Regions from separate parts of the Streptomyces afghaniensis genome, predicted to be linked through region 2. Evidence: riboswitches for the same ligand, from Rfam matches in the RefSeq annotation. Region 2 holds a riboswitch; the other holds the start of a gene.
What was found. Region 2 has a riboswitch for ZMP and ZTP ahead of ACH4G3_RS24780 (glycine hydroxymethyltransferase). Riboswitches for the same ligand answer to the same signal wherever they lie in the genome.

Region 1 (10,179 bases), on a different contig from region 2:
CGCGACGGTCCGCCCGACAAGGGCGCCGCCCACCACGCAGAACAGCCCGATCAGCAGCATGCCGAACCCGAACTGGTTGATCGGGCTGTCGTCGGCGACCTGGACCACCTGGACCGCGCCCTCGCCCGCCCGCAGCGTGTAGATGAGGTAGCCGTCCTCGTCGCTGTCGTCCGACTCCATCAGGTCGGCCGACGCGCCCTGCGCCACGCGCCCGGCGTGCTCGCTGACGGGGGGCAGCGCGGGTTGGCCGGCCGGCGTCCGGGTCGAGCCGTCGGGCAGGATGACCCGCACCAGCCGACCGGATCCGGGATACGGCGGTAGCTGGACCTGCGCCAGACCGGCGCGCTGCGCGTTCGTCGCCAGGACGCGGGAGTCGGCGCGCAGCTGATTCTTGGCGCTGTCCTGCAGCTCCCAGCCCAGTAGTTGGCTGGCCACCTGGAAGGCCACGAACACGCTGACCGCGATGGCCGTCGCCGCGATCACCGTCAGCCTGCTCCGCAGGGACCGCCGGCGCCACCATCGGGTCAGCCGGCGCGGTTCCCGGCTGGCGGGCCTGCTCACGGAGGACTCTCCCGCAACGTGTATCCCAGGCCGCGCAGCGTGTAGATCAATCGCGGCTCACCCTCGGCCTCCATCTTGCGGCGCAGGTAGCTCACGTATACCTGGAGGTTGTTGGCGGTGGCGCTCATGTCGAAGCCCCAGATCGCCTCGAACAGCGCGTCGCGGGTCAAGACCCGGGTCGCGTTGCTCATGAGGACCTTTAGGAGGGAGAACTCGGTCCGGGTCAGGCGCAGCGGCCGCCCGCCCCGCCACGCCTCGAACCTGTCGGGATCGAGCCGGACGTCGGCGAACGACAGGATCTGCGACTCCCCGTCGGTCGGCGTGCGCCGGCGCAGCAGGGCCCGCACCCGGGCCAGCAACTCCTCGGTGGCGAACGGCTTGGGCAGGTAGTCGTCGGCGCCCGCGTCCAGCCCCGTGACCCGGTCGGAGACCTGGTCACGAGCGGTCAGCATCAGCACCGGCAGATCCCGACCCGCGGCCCGCAACCGCCGGCAGGTCTCCAACCCGCCGAGGCGAGGCATCATCACGTCGAGGATCAGCAGATCCAGCGTGTCGCCGTCGGCCCCAACGACCCCGTCGAGCACGGCGAAACCGTTGGCGACGGTGCTGGTGTCGTAACCCTCGACCTGGAGCACCCGCTCCAGCGACTCACGGATGGCCGCTTCATCATCCGCGATCATGATCCGCACGCCGGCTCGCCCCCTTCCAGTCGATGTTTTTGCCGCTCATTGTCCCCGATCAACCTGAGGCCAGGATTAGAGCGTCGCTGGGGACCGCGCTCTCAGGGCGTAGTGGCACAGGGGATCTCGTTCGAAGCCTGCGGTGCGGGTGATCATTCGGACAGAGATGCCGGTGTGCTCGTAGGCATGAAGAAACGGGCCCCTTGGTAATGACGTGGTTGTTGAGGCCGGTCACGAGCAAGGAGACCCGTTGTCTGACGAGTTGACCATCTCTGCCGTGCCCGCGTCCACTGCGGTCACTCCTGGGTGTGACTGCTACGTGCACCGGTTCGGTTCGATCGCTCCGGGACGGCGGGCGCGGTGCTATCCGCGTGACATGACGGATGCGGAGTGGGCCGAGGTCCGCTTCGCGATGCCCGTGACGGCGTGGCTGCTCAAGCGGGGCGGGCGTCCGGAGGCGTATTGCCATCGAGAGATGCTCGACGCTGTGCGCTACCTCGTCGACAACGGTGTGAAGTGGATGGCCCTGCCGGTCGACTTCCCGTACTGGTGGGCGGTCTACGACTTCTTCCGCCGCTGGCGGACCTGCGACTACGTGCGTGAACTGCACCAACGCCTGCGCCGCACGGCGAGGGAACGCACGGGCCGAGGCGCCGAGCCCAGTGCGGGAGTCATCGACAGTCAGTCGGTGGATGCCTCCGAGACCGTGGGCGAGGACAGCCGTGGTTACGACGGCGGCAAGTCACGTGACGGACGCAAGCTCCACGTCCTGACCGATACCGAGGGCCTGCTCCTGGAGGTCACCGTGACCACGGCCGACGTGCACGACTCCAAGGCCGCCCCCGCGCTGCTGGAGACGTACATGGACCAGCCGGGCCAGCTGCTGAAGCTGGTATGGGTCGACAGCGCCTACCAGGGTCCGGCCTTGGCGAAGGCGTTCGCCCGCCACGGCGTGCGCGTCGAGGTCGTACGCCGCTTGGACGGGCGGCGCGGATTTGTCGTCCTGGCCCGCAGGTGGGTGGTGGAGCGCACGCTGAGCTGGCTCTCCCGCTCACGCCGCCTCAACCGCGACCACGAACGCCGCCCCGATCACCACCAGCAGATGGTGTGGTGGGCCGCCGTGATCAGGCTGTCGAGGCGCCTGGCCGGGGACGCTCCGCACTGGCCGGACAAGCGCCCCGGCCGACTGCTGAAGGCGCGGGCATGAACCGTCCGTCCTCCGCCCGCACCAGCCAGCCCCGCTTCTCCAGCACATAGGCACGGTGCCGGATCTTCTCCACCTCGTTCTTGATCTCCGCCTCCCGGCCCACCGCCCGCGTCAGCTCCACCCCGTTCACCGGCCCCGAAGCAGCCACCACCGCGGCGAACACCTCCCGGTACAGGTCGCTGAGCACCTCCTCACCCATGCCCGACCGCCACACCGGCGGCCTCTCGCCATGCCCCGCGCCCAAACCGATCGATCCCCCGGCAGCAGCCGCCTCACGACCAGACGGCACGGAAGCCGGCGTATCAACCGGGCTCTCCTCCGCCAGCACCGACACCAGTTCCTCACGCCCCACCCGGGCACGCTCGACCCGCTCCCGCGCGGCATCCACCTCCGCCTGAGCCTGCTCCAGGACCTCTGTCCTGGACGCCAGATGCTGCCTCGCCCGCGCCTCACGCTGTTCCATCAACCCCAGCACCGACGGCATCGCACCCTCCTCGATCCACAACAAGCCGTCCGCTGCCTGCCCCTACTCCGCCGCGATCACGCCCCGCACACGAAGAAGCCGCTGCTCATCGAACAGGGACTCCCTTTGCCACAACGCACTAACTTTGCTGTCAAAGGACAGTTCGCCGGGGGCAGACAGGAAAGACCCCCTGAAGGGCTGGTGCACGGACAGCACGCCAACGCCCTGCTGGGCACCACCCCCGAGCCCACGGAGGCGCCTCTGATACGCACCACCAGCGAACCCTCCTGCCTTGACTTGCCTGACCCGGCGTACTTGGTCACCCCGCGCCACTTGGCCGGAGACGACCACGCACGCGCCGAGCCCCGAGCGGGCAGCGCGGCCGCCGCTCTCGCGATGGTCTCCAAGCTCGTCGAGTCCGCCCAGCAGCGCTGGCGAGCCGTGAACGCACCCCACCTCGTCGCACTCGTCCGGGCCGGAGCCCGCTTCGAACGCGGCCACCTCGTCGAACGCACCGAGACTCATGCCGCTTGAACAACCACAACCGAGCCACTGATCTTGACAATTACTCCGCGGGAGAGGGCATCATGGCCGGGCCCGGGCGCAGCCGTCTTGAGTCAGCCGGCCGCTTCGACGTACGACGCCAGGTTGGCCAGCGAGGAGGCGATCCCAGCTTCGTGGTCCGCTTGGTCGATGCCGGGTGGCACGTCCGTGGCGGTGACGGTCACCTCGGTCCCGTCACCGGCGGCGGCGAGGTGCCAGGTCATCGTCATGGTGCCCGCGTACGATGGGTCGTCGGCCTCGAACACCGCCCGCTGCACCACGCGCTCCGGTGGCACCAGGTCGGCGAACCCGACGTCGACGACATCCGTCGCATCAGAGGTCTTGCCGGGGCTGTCGGAGGAGTCGAGGTAGGTGAGAACCATCCGGAACCCGCCGCCAGGCCGGGGATCCCACCGCTCGACCCGCCCGCGCATGCCGTCCGGCGGCAACCAGGCCTCAAGCGACTCCCGGTCGAGGAGGGCGTCGTAGACAGTCGCCGGTGACGCCGCGATCACCCGGCTGGCGCGGTCGGTCCTGCTCATGGCCCGATCCTAGGACCAAAGACATTCCGCTGAGTCCATACTCATCGAACGACCCGCCGAAGAAACCAGCCAGGAATCAGGACGCGACCAACAAGTCGCATGGCACGCCGATCCACAGGTCTTGACTATTCCTCGCGCATTCGTGAAACCCAACGTGTGGGCTTTGGGCTGCTCCTGCAGCTGCAGGCCACACAGCCGTGGACCGACTTCTCCGAGCCGACCGCACCGGCTGCGGCTGCGGCTGCGGCTGCGGAGGAAGCGGTGGCGCGAGACTTCCCTCGCCGGAGCAGTCGACCTAGGTAGCGGAGGGCACCGCACTCGGTTTCGGCGGTCAGCGCGCCGTGGCCGGCGGCGGCCAGGTGACGGGCGTCTCGGGCGGTGGCGGGAGGCGGGGGTGATCGGTTCCTCGGGGATGGTCGTCGACGCCAAGGCCAGGGGTGTCCCCGCTCACCGGCTGGCCAACCCGTGCTGGGCGGATGCCGCATCAACCGTCTGCGCCAGCAGGACTGCGATGGTCATGGGGCCGACCCCACCGGGGACTGGCGTGATCAAGCGGGCACGAGTGCGTGCGGTGTCGAAGTCGACATCGCCGACGTTGCCCGGGTTGTATCCGGCGTCGATCACGACGGCCCCCGGCTTGACGTCTTCGCCGCGGATAAGCCGAGGCCGTCCCACGGCCGCCACAACAACGTCCGCTTCCCGCACAGTCGCGGCCAGATCGGTCGTGCGGGAATGGCAATAGGTGACAGTGGCGTCCCGGGCGAGCAAGAGCATTCCGACGGGCTTGCCGAGGATCGCGCTTCGACCCACGACAACGGCATGCTGACCTGCAAGATCGACGTCATACTCGTCCAAGAGCCGCATGATCCCGCCCGGGGTGCAGGATGCGAAGCCAGGCAGCCCGAAGCTCATCGCCCCGAAGGAGCTCATCGTGACCCCGTCGACGTCCTTCTCCGGCGCGATGGCCTCGAACGCCGCCCGCTCATCGATGTGAGGGCCGCAGGGGTGCTGAAGCAAGATGCCGTGCACTCCAGCGTCCTGAGAAAGGGACTGAAGGGTCTCTACCAGCTCAGCGGTCGTAGTGGTGGCCGGCATGCTGACAAGCCGGGACTCGATACCCGCCTTCGCGCAACGGGCCCGCTTCATCCGGACGTACGTCACCGAAGCCGGATCTTCACCCACCAGCACCGTTGCCAGGCAAGGCGTCACGCCAACGCGTCGAGCTAGCTCTGCCGCCCTGCCTGATGCCTCCTCAACGATGCGTCGGGCAAGGCTGACGCCGTCCATAAGCCGGGCTGTCTCTGTCTGCGACATGGTCGCCTCCTGGCGTTGCTGACCACTCGCCCAGGCGCACGGCATCGACCGATTCGTCAGACCGCTCCCCGGTGGTGCTCCACCTCAGCGCCAGTCACGGCCCAGGTACCACTCTAGGGGATAGCACTTCCACTGATCATGAACGGAAGTTCAAAAACACCTAGTCAGCCCGTCAGCCGGATCGTCCGCATGACCACCGACGACATGACCACCGACGATGTCCTCCGCGAGGGCCAGCACGTCGCACTCCGGCTTGTGATCCACCCACCCCAGGCCCCGAGCCGGTGGCCGCCCTCGATCCTCTCCTCCAGCATGGCTGGACCTCCAACTCCTTCAAGCTCCCAGTCCATAGCGTCGAAGTCCGGGTCGCCCCTCGCTCAAGGGGCAACGCCAGCAGCACAGTTGGCCACAACGTCGGTCCACTAGGTTCTGTCCGGCGCCGAGCGCGACGAACTCGCGGTAGCTGAACGGGTTCTTGAGCGGGTGAGTGAGCAACTCGCCGGGGAGCGTGCTTCGGCCGCGCCGACGCCCGGGCAGGTGGGCGGCCGGGCGGTGACGCTGATCCCGCACCGCACGTCCGGCGTGGAGGAGGGGGCTCTGCCGTCGGACTACCGGCGCATTCTCGCCGCCGTGCGGCAGGGCGCCGGACCGGTCTTGGCCCGGCAGGTCGGCGAGATGCTGGGGTGGACATCGGCGTGCAGTCCAGACCGGAGGCGCTGCACGGGAAGCTGGTCAGGCTGGCCTGCCGCGGCCGGCTTAGGAAACTGCCCGACGGCCGGTTCACCGTTCGCCTGTGACCAGGGACGCTGCCGCCCTGATGGCGCCCGTTGATTGAATTCCCCACCCCTCAGGCTGTTCCCCAGGTCTGCTCATCTGGTACGTCTTCTCTGCCCGTGCAGCGGTCCGTACGACTTTGATGGTGCGGGAGTACCGGCGCGCGCCCCCACGACAGAGGGGTTTGCATGTGCCGTAGCGGCCGGAACCGGGGCGAGTCAGGGTGTCCGCAGAGCCACCGCTGCCTTGTATGTGCGCAGTACCGGGGCCGTTTCAATGCGTGCCACTTCCTCCCATGCCACGCGCTGCGTGAGGTACGCGTGGAGCGCCTCTGCGTCCCGGCACAGCGCATGCGCGACCAGGTTCGTCGGCCCGGTCGTCGCCGCGACCAGCGCCAGTTCCTCGTGGCCCGCCAGGGCGGTGGCCACCGTCTCCAGGTGCGCGGGCGCGACCTGCATCCACAACAGCGCCGACACCGTGATGCCCACCACCGCCGGGTCCACGTCCACGTCGAAGAAGAGTGCGCCGCGTGCCCGCAGTTCTGCGAGCCTGCGGGCCACTGTCGACGCCGTCGTGCCGGTCACCGCCGCCAGTTCCGCGTAGCTGGCCCGTGCGTCCTCGCGCAATGCGTCCAGCAACACCCGGTCCGCGTCGGTCAGCAGGTACGGCTCGTCCCCGGGGTGCGCGGCTCGTCCGCTGACGCCGCTTGTGTCCCGTTCAGCGCGTAGCCGGGCCTCCTGCTCTTCGTCCAGCACGTTCACCCGTCCCCGCCATGCGGTCGGCCCGCCGAGGTAGGTGTGCAGCAGGTAGTGGGCGGAGACCGAGGTGATTCCGGCAGTGCGGGGGATGTCGCGTAACAGCAGCGCGTGCGCGTCCGGACCGGAGGGTGCCGTGTGGATGATCGCCACGATCTCCGTGCCGCCGGACGTCAGCCGCACCCAAGAGGTGTCCGGTCGGCGCGCGAGCGCCACCGCGATGTCGTGCGCGCTGCGCGTCGCGGCCGTCAGCCGCACGAACCACTGGTGTGCGCCCGCGCTGCGCGGTGTCGGCAGCGTCACCACCCGCAGCCCGGCCTGCGCGTGCAGGCGTCGGTAGCGGCGGACGACGGTTTGCGTCGAGGAGCCGAGGATCTCGGCAATAAGCGTGAACGGCGCCCGCGCTTCCACCTGCAGGGCATGGATCAGGCCTCTATCCAGATCATCCAGTACGAGCATATCCAGCAAATTAGCTGATCTGAATGGAAGTAATCACACATCGACTGCGAAGAAATGGAAGCTGATGCAGGTGGGTGGGCACGGTGGTCACCGGTCCGTCACCACTCGTATCCCCAGGGAGACCGTATGTCTGGCACGACCGGCACACCCGCCACCGCGGCGGCCGCACCGGGCACCCTCGCCGACGCGCCCGCGCCGTACCGGTGGCGCTGGACAGCGCTCGCCGCACTCCTTGCCGCCGAGGCCATGAACCTGCTCGACGCCACCATCGTCCAGGTCGCCGCGCCTGTCATCCACACCGATCTCGGCGGAGCGGGCGCCACCATCCCGTGGTTCAGCGCCTCCTACACCCTCGCCTTCGCCCTCGGCCTGCTCACCGGCGCCCGCCTTGGCGACATTCACGGCCGCAAGCGCGTCTTTTGTACCGGGGTCATCGTGTTCGCCGCGACCTCCCTGGCGTGCGCGCTCGCTCCCACCGCCACCGTTCTCATCATCCTGCGCGCCCTGCAAGGGGCCGCCGCTGCCGCGATCATCCCGCAGACGTTCGGGCTGATCCGCGCCATGTTCACCGGCCCCGAACTGTCCAAGGCTCTCGGCATGATCGGTCCCGTCATGGGGCTGTCTGCCGTCGCCGGCCCCGCGCTCGGCGGCGTCCTCGCCCACGCCGACCTGCTCGGCGCCTCCTGGCGCGCCGTCTTCCTCGTCAACCTCCCCCTGGCCGCCGCCGTTCTGGCCGCCACATCCCGGCTGCGCGAGGACCGCGCCCCCGTCCGCCCCCGCCTCGACCCGGCCGGCACCGCACTGGCCATGCTCGGCACCGCCTTGCTGGTGTGCCCGCTCGCCACCGGCCGCCCCGGGCCCGCAGCGTGGGCGACCGCTGCAGCCGGCGCCGTCGTCCTCACGGTGTTCGTCGCCCAGCAACGCCGCACCGCCCGTCGCGGCAAAGCCCCGTCGATCGAACCCGCCCTGCTGCGCGGCCGCTCCTTTCCTGCAGCACTGGCTACGTCCACGCTGTTCTTCGCCGTGATGAACGGCGTCATGATCACCGTCGTCCTGCACCTAGAACTCGGCCTCCATGACGGGCCGCTTACCGCCGGACTCAGCCTGCTGCCCTGGTCCACGGGACTGGCCGTCGCCTCCTGGGCCGCCGGAAGCCACCTCGTCCCCCGGTACGGCGGGCGTGTCATGCACGCGGGCATCGCAACCTTCGCCGGCGGCCTGGCCGCGGCCGCGCTCTCCTACCGCGCCGCCGCCCCCGACGCCTACCCGACGGCCCTCCCGTTCGCCCTCGCGTTGGCAGGGCTGGGCTCCGGGCTGTTCACGCCACCGTTCTTCACCACTGCGCTGGGAGCCGTCGGACCGCAGGAGACCGGCTCCACAGCGGGACTGCTCAACGCCGTCCAACAACTCGGCGGAACGCTCGGCGTCGCTCTGATCGGCGGGATCTACCTCGACACGACCGGCGGCCCCCGCACCGCGGCCGAACACGCGCTCGGCACAGCCGCCGTGCTCCTGGCCGCCACCGCAGCGGCCGCCGGTGTGATGACGGCGCGCCGTACCCGACCGGCCGTTCCCGCCGACAAGGCGGGGGACGAGGCGGGCTGAACTGAACATGCACCCTGCACAGCACATGCACCCTGCACAGCGCAGCTGACACGACCTGCTCACCACGGCCCGCTACCCGACAGACCCTGCAGATCAGACCCCCAGCCGGGGGCCAGCAACCGCCGTCGCCTCGGCTACCGAAGCACCAGCACCACCCGCCCACAGCCACACACCAAACCGATCACCCGACGAGTGTCGGTCCACCAGCGGGTGGCCGCCAAGCGTCGGCCGGGACGGCGGTGCAACGGCGGCCACCCGCTGACTTGCAGGCCGTCCTGGCACGCCGCAGCCCGCCCGCATCCCCTCCCGGCGACGGCCCAGCCGCCTTGTAGGGCCGGTGCCCAGCGTCCGAGACGCCTCACCCATTGCGGGTGAGGCTCCCTCGGTCCCGGCCTCCCCACCATGACCACATGCCTGATGCACGCACGACACGCAGATACGAGTTCCGTATCCCCGGTCCAGTTTCAGAGGACATGGCGGACGCCTTCCCCGAGCTGGACTCCAGCGCCCGCGCCGGAAGGCGCTGTGCCTCGTCCAGTACCAGCAGGCGGGGCTGCCGTAGCCGTTCACCAGCATCTGGTCGGCCTCCCCCGCCCCGCGCGGCAGACGCCTGCCCCCAGCTCGAGGGCGTCCGCGAGCGCCCCGGCGGCGGAGCAGTAACTCGGCCGGCCTCCTGGGTACCAATGAATGCCAGAATCGACAGATGGTGCTTGTAGGAGAGTTCTTCCTTGCTGGAGACGACGAGTCCGCAGTGCGGGTAGGACCGCGCAAGAGCCACGATTTGCCTGCCGTGCCGTGTGAGGGCATCTATCCAGATGAGGCGGTTGCGAGGTGGGAGGCTCTGCTGACGGGGGCCGAGAGTCCGCTCAGGCACGTGGTGCCCATGGCCAACGACGGCTTCACTGTCTTCGCTGTTCCTCAGCCGCTCTGCACCGCTTTTATCGGCGCAGGAACGGATCGGCTCCGAACCACAGCCCTCACATGGGCTGAGATCGCCTCCGAACCGGACAATGAGATTTCTCCCGACAGCGCGGTTGACCTCCTTGAGCGTCTGTCAGCCCTGGCCACCCGTCGTGCGGAGAGAGGCCTGAGCTTGTACTGCTGGTACTTCGCGCCCTGACCTCACCCCGCCGACGTGCCTGGAGTCGCGATCCCAGTCCCGCCGGGAGGGGCCGGGGGGCCTCTCGCCCCGGCGCACCAGGGGATGATCGGCCGGACCAGAAAGCTCACACCGGCATGACTGACTTCCCCTCGTGACCTCAGGTGAGCAGTACTC
Region 2 (10,179 bases):
GGACAGGGCCTTGGCGGTGAGCGGGCCGAGTCCGGCGGGGCCGCGCAGGCAGGTGAACAGGGCCAGGTCGACGGCGTAGGCGAGGAGACCGACGGCGGCGAAACCCAGGAGCTCCCGGCGGCGGGGGGTCGTGGGGCCCGCCCACGCGCGCGTGGTCACCAATTGGCCACCGCCAGGCCGTACATCGCCATCCACACCAGGCCGATGAGGGCGAGCGCCCGGTCGCGCAGGACGACGTCCTCGGGTTCGCCGGCCGTGCCGCGGTCGGCGAAGACGGCGTACCGGAGGATCGCGAGGATGAAGGCGACCATGGACAGCTGCCGCCAGGGCAGCACGCTGGTGTGCGGGACGCCGCCCTCCTCCATGGCCCACAGACAGTAGCCGAGGACGGCGACACCGGCGGCGAGCTGCCAGACGAAGCGGAGGTAGCCGGTGGTGTACTCGGTGAGCAACGCGCGCGTGACGCCCTCCTTTCCGGCCATCTGCACGGCTTCGGAGTAGCGCTTGGCCGACACCATGAACAGCGCGCCGAAGCCGGTCGTGATCAGGAACCAGCGCGACAGCGGGATGCCGAGGGCGAGCCCGCCGACCATCGCCCGCATCAGGAAGCCGGTCGTGACGACGGCGAGGTCGACGACGAGGACGTGCTTGAGGCTGACGCAGTAGGCCAGTTGCATGCCGAGGTAGGCGGTCAGCAGGGCGGTGACGGCCGGGGGGCAGAGCCAGGCCGCGGCGGCGGGCGCGAGGACGGCGAGGCCGCCGCCGACGGCGTAGGCGAGGGGTACGGGGACCTGTCCGGCGGCGACCGGGCGGTGCCGCTTGGTGGGGTGGGCGCGGTCGGCGTCGGCGTCGCGGGCGTCGTTGACGAGGTAGACGGCGGCGGCGCAGGCGGTGAAGAGGACGAAGACGAGGGCGAGTTGGATCAGGGCGTGCCGGGAGAAGAGCTCGCCCGCGGCCGCCGGGGCGGCGACCACCAGGACGTTCTTCACCCACTGCTTGGGCCGCGCGGTCCGGAGGAGACCGGCCGGGAGACCGCCCTTGCGGGGTGGCGCGGGCCGCTCCTCGTGGGTGCGCTGCCGCAGGACGGCCGCCTCAGTCATGGTGGGCCTCTCCCTTCATCCAGCGGGCGCCGAGCCGGGCCGTGAGCACGCCGAGGGCCGCGCCCGCCGCGACGTCCGAGGGGTAGTGGACGCCGGCCACCAGTCGCGAGACGCACACGGCGGCGGCGAGCGGCGGGACGGTACGGGCTCCCAGGGCGCCGAAGGCGACGGCGGCGGCAGCGGCGGAGGTGGCGTGCGAGCTGGGGAAGGAGTGCCGCCCGGCGGTGCGCACCAGGGGCTCGACGTGCGGGGGGCGCGGTCGGCGCACGACCCGCTTCAGCCCCATGCTGACGAGGTGCGCCCCCGCGGTGAGCACTGTGCCGCGCAGCCAGGCGCCGCGTCTCCTGCCGTCGACGGCGGCTCCGGCGAGCCCCGCCGCAAGCCACAGCGCCGCGTGTTCCCCCGCCCAGGACAGGGCGCGTGCGGCGCCTGCCACGCGCGGGTCGGTGCCGCACGCCCTGAGCGCCGAAACGATCCGGTGATCCATGTCGTGCAGGTCGTCGAGGTCGTCCATGTGGACTCACTGTTCACGCCCACATGGCCTGAACTCCGGCAATATTGAGCGACATCCCATTAATCACCCGTTTCGGGGAGGGGCGCCATGTTCTCTAACTAAGAGCTCACATGGGGACGATACGGTCACGGACATGTCTGTCGACACCGCATCCGTCCCGGACGTCTCGGGCCTGGACCACACCACCGTCACCGGCTGGGGCCGCACCGCTCCCACCGCCGCCCGGCTGATCCGCCCGCGGACGTACGAGGAGGCCGTGGCGGCCGTCCGCGACTGCGGGGCCCGCGGCGGGATCCCCCGGGGCCTGGGACGGGCGTACGGGGACGCGGCGCAGAACGCGGGCGGGTCCGTGCTCGACATGACGGGCCTGGACCGCGTCCACGCGATCGACGCCGCCGGCGGCACCGTGCTGTGTGACGCGGGCGTCTCCCTGCACCGGCTGATGGAGGTGCTGCTGCCGCTCGGCTGGTTCGTGCCGGTGACCCCCGGCACGCGCTACGTCACCGTCGGCGGGGCGATCGGCGCCGACATCCACGGCAAGAACCACCACGTCTCGGGCTCCTTCGCGCGCCATGTGCTCGCCCTCGAACTGCTCACCGCCGACGGCGAGATCCGCACGGTGATCCCCGGCACGCCCCTGTTCGACGCCACCGCGGGCGGCATGGGACTGACCGGGGTGATCCTCACCGCGACGATCCGGCTCCAGCCGGTCGAGACCTCGCTGATGTCGGTCGACACCGAACGCGCGCAGGACCTCGACGACCTGATGGCCCGGCTGGCGGACACCGACCACCGCTACCGCTACTCGGTCGCCTGGATCGACCTGCTGGCCCGGGGCGCCGCCACCGGCCGCGCGGTCCTCACCCGCGGCGACCACGCGCCCCTGGACACGCTCCCCGCCCGCCTGCGCCGGGACCCGCTGTCCTTCCGCACCTCCCGCTTCCCGGCCGCCCCGTCCCTCCTCCCCGAGGGCCTGCTCAGCCGCACGACCGTGGGCCTCTTCAACGAGCTCTGGTACCACAAGGCCCCCCGCGCGCGGTCCGGCCAACTCCAGCGCATCTCCGCCTTCTTCCACCCCCTGGACGGCGTGCCGCACTGGAACCGCGTCTACGGCCGGGGCGGTTTCGTGCAGTACCAGTTCGTCGTCGGCCACGGCCAGGAGGACGCCCTGCGCCGCATCGTGCGCCGTATCTCCGAGCGCCGCTGCCCGTCCTTCCTGGCCGTCCTCAAGCGCTTCGGGGAGTCCGACCCGGGCTGGCTGTCCTTCCCGGTGCCCGGCTGGACGCTGGCGCTGGACATCCCGGCGGGCCTGCCCGGCCTCGGCGCGTTCCTCGACGAACTCGACGAGGAGGTCGCCGCCGCCGGCGGCCGCGTCTACCTCGCCAAGGACGCCCGGCTGCGCCCGGAACTGCTCGCTGCCATGTACCCGCGGCTGGACGACTTCCGCGCCCTGCGCGCCGAGCTGGACCCGCACGGGGTGTTCGTGTCCGACCTGGCCCGCCGCCTCCATCTCTGAGCGATCCCTAGGAGCTGTCATGAAGGACGCCTTCGGTCTCCCCCAGTCCCTGCTGGTCCTCGGCGGTACGTCGGAGATCGCGCTGGCCACCGCCCGCCGGCTGATCGCCCGCCGCACCCGCACGGTCTGGCTGGCCGGCCGCCCGTCGCCCGCCCTGGAGGAGGCCGCCGGGCGGTTGCGCGGGCTCGGGGCCGACGTGCACACCGTCGCCTTCGACGCGCTCGACCCGGCCTCCCACGAGGCCGTGCTCGGCAAGGTCTTCGCCGAGGGCGACATCGACATGGTGCTGCTCGCCTTCGGCCTCCTCGGCGACCAGGCACGCGACGAGCGGGACCCGGAGGCGGCGGTACGGGTCGCGCAGACCAACTACACCGGCGCGGTCTCGGCGGGCCTGGTGTGCGCCCGCTCACTCCAGTCCCAGGGGCACGGCTCGCTGGTCGTGATGTCCTCCGTCGCGGGCGAGCGGGCCCGCCGCGCGAACTTCATCTACGGCTCCAGCAAGGCCGGACTCGACGCCTTCGCGCAGGGCCTGGGCGACGCGCTGCACGGCACGGGCGTGCACGTCATGGTCGTACGCCCCGGATTCGTGCGGACGCGGATGACCGCCGGGCTGCCCGAGGCGCCGCTGGCGACCACGCCCGAGGCGGTGGCGACGGCCGTCGAGCTGGGGCTGCGGCGCCGCTCGGAGACGGTGTGGGTGCCGGGGGCGCTGCGCGTGGTGATGGCGGCGCTGCGGCACATGCCGCGTGGGTTGTTCCGGCGGCTGCCGATCTGATCTACGGGCGGATCACCAGGTCGGGACCGAGCCGCGCTCCACGTGCCCGGCCTGGGGCGGAACGATCGAACCGCCGAAGGGGAACTCGCGCAGCTTGCGCCAGACGCCGTCGGCGCCCTGTTCGTAGAGGGCGAAGCCGGTGCACGGCCACTCGGCCTCGTAGTCGGCGAGTTCCTCGAAGGCGCGGTCCATCGCCGCCTCCTCGATGCCGTGCGCCACCGTGACGTGGGGGTGGTACGGGAACTGCAGTTCCCGTACGACCGGCCCGGCGGGGTCGCGGACCTGCTCCTGGAGCCGCGTGCAGTCCTCCGCTCCCGCGACGACCCGGACGAAGACGACCGGGGACAGGGGCCGGAAGGTCCCGGTCCCCGACAGCCGCATCGGGAAGGGCCGGCCGGCCGCGGCGACCTCGGTCAGATGCGCCTCGACGGCCGGCAGAGCGGAGTCGTCGATCTCCGTCGGCGGCAGCAGGGTGACGTGCGTGGGAATGCCGTGAGCCGCGGCGTCGCCGAAGCCCGCGCGCAGCTGCTGAAGCCGGCTGCCGTGAGGCTCCGGGACCGCGATCGAGACACCGATCGTTACGGTCCCCACGTCGTCTCCTGTCGTTAAGTTTGCGGGTCGCTGATACGACCACCCGGTTATCGACTGTACGGCCACGACCCGGTTACGGGCAGGCGCAACCGAAGTGATGTACAGCGCTGTTCGGTGGTACGGCTGTGCGCGGGAGCGGGTTCAGTGCTTGGCGGGCAGGAAGCCGACCTTGTCGTACGCCTGGGCGAGGGTCTCCGCGGCGACGGCGCGGGCCTTCTCGGCGCCCTTGGCGAGGATCGAGTCGAGCGTCTCCGGGTCGTCCAGGTACTGCTGGGTGCGCTCCCGGAACGGCGTGACGAAGTCGACCATGATCTCGGCGAGGTCGGTCTTGAGCGCGCCGTACATCTTGCCGGTGTACTTCTCCTCCAGCTCACCGATGGTCTCGCCGGTGAGGGTCGAGTAGATCGTGAGGAGGTTGCTGATGCCCGGCTTGTTCTCGGCGTCGTAGCGGATCACCGTGTCCGTGTCCGTGACCGCGCTCTTGACCTTCTTCGCGGTGGCCTTCGGCTCGTCGAGGAGGTTGATGAGGCCCTTCGGCGTGGACGCCGACTTGCTCATCTTGATCGACGGGTCCTGAAGGTCGTAGATCTTCGCCGTCTCCCGGAGGATGTACGGCTTCGGGACGGTGAACGTCTGGCCGAAACGGCCGTTGAAGCGCTCGGCGAGGTCGCGGGTGAGCTCGACGTGCTGGCGCTGGTCCTCGCCGACCGGGACCTCGTGCGCCTGGTAGAGCAGGATGTCCGCGACCTGCAGGATGGGGTACGTGAACAGGCCCACGGAGGCGCGCTCGGCGCCCTGCTTGGCGGCCTTGTCCTTGAACTGGGTCATCCGGCCGGCCTCGCCGAAGCCGGTGAGGCAGTTCATCACCCAGGCGAGCTGGGCGTGCTCGGGGACGTGGCTCTGGACGAAGAGCGTGCAGCGGTCCGGGTCCAGCCCCGCGGCGAGCAGCTGGGCGGCGGCCAGGCGCGTGTTCGCACGCAGGTCCTTCGGGTCCTGCGGGATGGTGATCGCGTGCAGGTCGACGACCATGTAGAACGCGTCGTGGGTCTCCTGCAGGGCCACCCACTGGCGGACGGCGCCGAGGTAGTTGCCGAGGTGGAACGAGCCGGCGGTGGGCTGGATTCCGGAGAGCACGCGGGGTCGGTCAGAGGCCATGTTGCTTATTGTCTCAGAGGGCCGCGGGTGGTTTCGGCGGTGGGGAACTGCGGACCCTTGTGGCTGGTCGCGCAGTCCCCCGCGCCCCTTACGGGGCGCTTCAGCCGAGGTCGATCTCCGGGTACAGGGGGAAGCCGGCGACCAGGTCGGTCGCCCTGCGGGAGATCTCGTCGGCGATCTTCGCGTCGAGGACGTGGGCCGCCTTGGAGGGGGCGCCCGACTTGGTCGTGCCCGGCTCCGTGGTGGTGAGGACGCGGTCGATCAGGCCGGCGACCTCGTCCATCTCCGCCGTACCCAGGCCGCGGGTGGTCAGGGCCGGGGTGCCGATGCGGATGCCGGAGGTGTACCAGGCGCCGTTCGGGTCGGCGGGGATCGCGTTGCGGTTGGTGACGATGCCCGACTCCAGCAGCGCGGCCTCGGCCTGGCGGCCGGTGAGGCCGTAGGAGGAGGCGACGTCGATCAGGTTCAGGTGGTTGTCCGTGCCGCCCGTCACGAGGGTCGCGCCGCGGCGCATCAGGCCTTCGGCCAGGGCCCGGGAGTTGTCGACGATGCGCTGGGCGTAGTCGCGGAAGGACTCCTGGCGGGCCTCCGCGAGGGCGACGGCCTTGGCGGCCATGACGTGCGGGAGCGGGCCGCCGAGGACCATCGGGCAGCCCCGGTCGACCTGGTCCTTCAGGGAGTCGTCGCACAGGACCATGCCGCCGCGCGGGCCGCGCAGCGACTTGTGGGTGGTCGTCGTCACGATCTGGGCGTGCGGGACCGGGTCGAAGTCGCCGGTGAGGACCTTGCCCGCGACCAGGCCGGCGAAGTGCGCCATGTCGACCATGAGCGTCGCGCCGACCTCGTCGGCGATCTCGCGCATGATCCGGAAGTTCACCAGGCGGGGGTAGGCCGAGTAGCCCGCGACGATGATCAGCGGCTTGAACTCGCGGGCCGAGGTGCGCAGGGCCTCGTAGTCGATGAGGCCGGTGGCCGGGTCCGTGCCGTAGGAGCGCTGGTCGAACATCTTGCCGGAGATGTTCGGGCGGAAGCCGTGGGTGAGGTGGCCGCCGGCGTCCAGGGACATGCCGAGCATGCGCTGGTTGCCGAAGGCGCGGCGCAGCTCCGCCCAGTCGGCCTCGGAGAGGTCGTTGACCTGGCGGGCGCCGGCCTTCTCCAGGGCGGGGACCTCGACGCGCTGGGCGAGGACCGACCAGAAGGCGACGAGGTTGGCGTCGATGCCGGAGTGCGGCTGGACGTAGGCGTGGCGGGCGCCGAAGAGCTCCTTGGCGTGCTCGGCGGCGAGGGACTCGACGGTGTCGACGTTGCGGCAGCCGGCGTAGAAGCGGCGGCCGATGGTGCCCTCGGCGTACTTGTCGCTGAACCAGTTGCCCATCGCCAGCAGCGTGGCCGGGGAGGCGTAGTTCTCCGAGGCGATCAGCTTGAGCATCTCGCGCTGGTCGGCGACCTCCTGGCCGATGGCGTCGGCTACGCGCGGCTCGACGGCGCGGATGACGTCGAGGGCGGCGCGGTAGGCGGTGGAAGCGGTGGAGAGGGGCTCGGCTGGCATGTGGGACCTCCGGACGTTGCGTTCAGCGTTCACGGTACGGCCCAGGCGCACGGCTCTCTCTGCTCGGGCCGCTCCCCGATGGTTGATCCATCCCAGCGCGCCAGTCACGGCCCGGGGATCAGCCTACCGGGCGGGCCCGGGGAGCGTCTGCCGGGTTGGTGAGCGTTGCCGAGTGCGGGCGCGTCGTGGCTTGTCGCGCAGTTCCCCGCGCCCCTGGGTACGTTCCCCCTGAGCTCCGTTTACAAGATCACGTGGGGCAGGAAGCGGGCGTACTCGTCGGTGATCAGGCCCGACGACTCGCGGATGCCCAGGCCCGCCGACTCGTTCTCCACCACCCAGGCGCCCAGGACCACGCGGTTGCCGTCGAAGTCGGGCAGGGGGGCCAGCTGCTGGTAGCAGCAGGGTTCGTCGCGGAGGGCGGGTGGTGAGCCGGGCTCGTGGATCGTGACGCCGGCTCCCTCTCGGCCCAGGAGGGGCTTGGCGACCCAGCCCTTGGCGGGCAGGTCCCGGGGGCCGTCCAGGTAGGCCGGGAGGAGGTTGGGGTGGCCGGGGTACAGCTCCCAGAGGATGGCCAGGAGCGCCTTGTTGCTGAGGAGCATTTTCCAGGCCGGCTCGATCCAGAGGGTCGTGCCCGTGCCGCCGCCGTTGTCGAGGGTGTCCAGGACGTGGTCCGCGAAGCGGTCGGTGGTGAGCCACTCCCAGGGGTAGAGCTTGAAGATGCTGCGGATGAAGCGGAGGCGGTTGTCGACGAAGCGGCCGGAGAGGCGGTCCCAGCCGATCTCCTCCATGGAGATCCAGTCGGTGTCCAGGCCTGCCTGCTCGGCGGTTTCCTTGAGGTAGGCGACCGTCATCAGGTCCTCGCCGAGTTCGTCGGCGGAGGAGTACGCGAAGTACAGGGGGCTGCCCGGCGGCAGGAGGGCGGCCTGTTTCCGCCAGGCGTCGATCAGGCGTTCGTGGAGGGAGTTCCACTGGTCGGCGCCGGGGAAGCGGTCCTCCATCCAGAACCACTGGGCGGACGCGGCCTCCACCAGTGAGGTGGGGGTGTCGGCGTTGTACTCCAGGAGCCTGGCCGGGCCGGTGCCGTCGTAGCGGAGGTCGAAACGGCCGTAGACGGAGGGGAGTTCGGCACGGCGGTGCCAGGACTCGGCGACCGTCCGGGCCACGCGGGGGTCGGTGATGCCCAGGTCCGCGAAACGGTCCTCCGTGACGATGTGTTCGGCCGCCGCCAGGCACATGCGGTGGAGTTCCTCGACGACCTCTTCCAGGGCCTCGATCTCCGGGAGGGTGAAGGCGTAGTAGGCGCTTTCATCCCAGTAGGGGCGCAGGGAGTCGTCGGGGTAGCGGGTGAGGGGGTAGATCAGGCCCTGTTCCTCGACGGTCTGCTGCCAGTCGGGGCGGGGGGTGATGGTGCGGCGTTCCATGTGCGTACGACCCCGGTCAGCCGCCGCCGCTGCCGGAGCCCGAGCAGCCGAAGCCGCCCCGGTCGACGGCCTCGCTGCGGCTGAAGGTGCCGTTGTCGGCGTAGCGGCCGCTGACGTCGGCGTCGTAGTACCAGTCGGCGTTCGTGGTGCCGGTCCTGCCGGTCTTCTTGCGACCCTTGCCGTACGAGGAGGACGAGGAGCCCGACTTGCAGTTCTTGTCGGCGACGATCTTGTAGCCGTTGATGTAGTCGTAGCTGTCCCGGTCCACGCAGCGGCGGTCCGGGTCGGAGCCGCACGCGGACAGGGCCGCCGCGAGGACACCCATGCCGCCCAGCACCACCGTGCTCGAGCGCAGTCGTCGCCGTGTTTCAGCCATGTGCGTGTCTCCCCGTGTCCCCGTGTACTGCGTGTCCCTGTCATGTACTGCCGAGCAGTCAGCCTAGAGACCGGTGTGAACGGGCCCGCACGACCCCCCGGCTCACGCCCTCTCCCCTACTGTCGTTTTGTGATCTTTGGAATGGTGTGCGCCCTTGGTGCGGCGGTCTGCTTCGGCACGGCGACGGTGCTGCAGGCGATGGCCGCGCGGGCGGTGGCGAGCGGCCCGGGCGGGGACGTGGCGCTGTTGTGGCGGGCGCTGCGGCAGTGGCGGTATCTGGCCGGGCTCGGGATGGACGGGCTCGGTTTCCTGCTCCAGATCGTCGCGCTGCGGTCCGTGCCGATCTACGCCGTGGGGGCGGCGCTGGCCGCGAGCCTCGCGGTGACGGCCGTGGTGGCGGCGCGGCTGCTCAAGGCGCGGCTGAGCCGCGTGGAGTGGGCGGCGGTGGGGGTCGTGTGCGCCGGGCTCGCGCTGCTGGGGCTGGCCTCCGGCGCGGAGGGCGACGAGGGCGGGCCGGTCTGGCTGAAGTGGGCGATGCTCGCGGCGGCGGGCGGGGTGCTGCTGCTCGGGGCGGTGGGCGGGCGGCTGCCCGAGCGGGGGCGGGCGCTGGCGCTCGGGCTGGGTGCCGGGCTCGGGTTCGGGGTGGTGGAGGTCGCGGTGCGGCTCATCGACGGGCTGACGCCCGGTGCGCTCCTCACGAACCCCGCGGTGTACGCGCTGCTGCTCGGCGGCGGGGCCGCGTTCCTGTTGCTGACCTCCGCCCTCCAGCGCGGGTCGGTGACGACGGCGACCGCCGGGCTGGTGCTCGGGGAGACCGTCGCGCCGGCACTGATCGGAGTGGTGTGGCTCGGGGACCGCACGCGGCCCGGGCTGGGCTGGCTGGCGGTGTTCGGTTTCGCGGTGGCGGTGGCCGGGGCGCTGGCGCTGTCGCGGTTCGGGGAGGCGCCGGTCGAGCAGGAGGAGAGCGCGGTCACGCCCAGGTGATCGAGGCTCACGCCCCCGCGCTCCGAGGTGTTTCCCACCTGCCCAAAAGCTTCACTTTCCGGACGATCGGAAAATTGTTTGTTGAATCTTGAACGCGGGTGAACCGCTTTCCGTATGGGACGGCGTGACCAGTAATCCCGTCACGGTCACCGTGGCCTATCGCGTGACGCCGGGCCGTGCGGCCGACTTCCACTCCTG

Region 1: linked by a shared signal. The riboswitch ahead of ACH4G3_RS18625 (bifunctional 5,10-methylenetetrahydrofolate dehydrogenase/5,10-methenyltetrahydrofolate cyclohydrolase) and the one ahead of ACH4G3_RS24780 (glycine hydroxymethyltransferase) in region 2 are both predicted to bind ZMP and ZTP.

Annotation. Positions count from the first base shown of each region.
Region 1 covers NZ_JBIRGJ010000004.1:891,725-901,903, reverse strand. The annotation lists gene ACH4G3_RS18655 (HAMP domain-containing sensor histidine kinase) at 1-561, opposite strand, end outside; gene ACH4G3_RS18650 (response regulator transcription factor) at 558-1,250, opposite strand; gene ACH4G3_RS18645 (IS5 family transposase) at 1,618-2,448, shown strand; gene ACH4G3_RS18640 (BAR domain-containing protein) at 2,366-2,932, opposite strand; partial or broken gene ACH4G3_RS18635 (IS256 family transposase) at 3,284-3,445, shown strand; gene ACH4G3_RS18630 (SRPBCC family protein) at 3,529-3,996, opposite strand; gene ACH4G3_RS18625 (bifunctional 5,10-methylenetetrahydrofolate dehydrogenase/5,10-methenyltetrahydrofolate cyclohydrolase) at 4,444-5,310, opposite strand; ZMP/ZTP riboswitch at 5,332-5,418, opposite strand; gene ACH4G3_RS18620 (Lrp/AsnC family transcriptional regulator) at 6,303-7,298, opposite strand; gene ACH4G3_RS18615 (MFS transporter) at 7,425-8,903, shown strand; gene ACH4G3_RS18610 (hypothetical protein) at 9,607-10,023, shown strand; gene ACH4G3_RS18605 (DUF3592 domain-containing protein) at 10,163-10,179, opposite strand, start outside.
Region 2 covers NZ_JBIRGJ010000006.1:505,995-516,173, reverse strand. The annotation lists gene ACH4G3_RS24815 (GtrA family protein) at 1-159, opposite strand, end outside; gene ACH4G3_RS24810 (decaprenyl-phosphate phosphoribosyltransferase) at 156-1,100, opposite strand; gene ACH4G3_RS24805 (phosphatase PAP2 family protein) at 1,093-1,614, opposite strand; gene ACH4G3_RS24800 (decaprenylphosphoryl-beta-D-ribose oxidase) at 1,748-3,130, shown strand; gene ACH4G3_RS24795 (decaprenylphospho-beta-D-erythro-pentofuranosid-2-ulose 2-reductase) at 3,150-3,905, shown strand; gene ACH4G3_RS24790 (2'-5' RNA ligase family protein) at 3,918-4,496, opposite strand; gene trpS (tryptophan--tRNA ligase) at 4,638-5,651, opposite strand; gene ACH4G3_RS24780 (glycine hydroxymethyltransferase) at 5,752-7,233, opposite strand; ZMP/ZTP riboswitch at 7,233-7,318, opposite strand; gene ACH4G3_RS24775 (glutathionylspermidine synthase family protein) at 7,440-8,621, opposite strand; gene ACH4G3_RS24770 (hypothetical protein) at 8,638-8,997, opposite strand; gene ACH4G3_RS24765 (DMT family transporter) at 9,139-9,981, shown strand; gene ACH4G3_RS24760 (antibiotic biosynthesis monooxygenase) at 10,070-10,179, shown strand, end outside.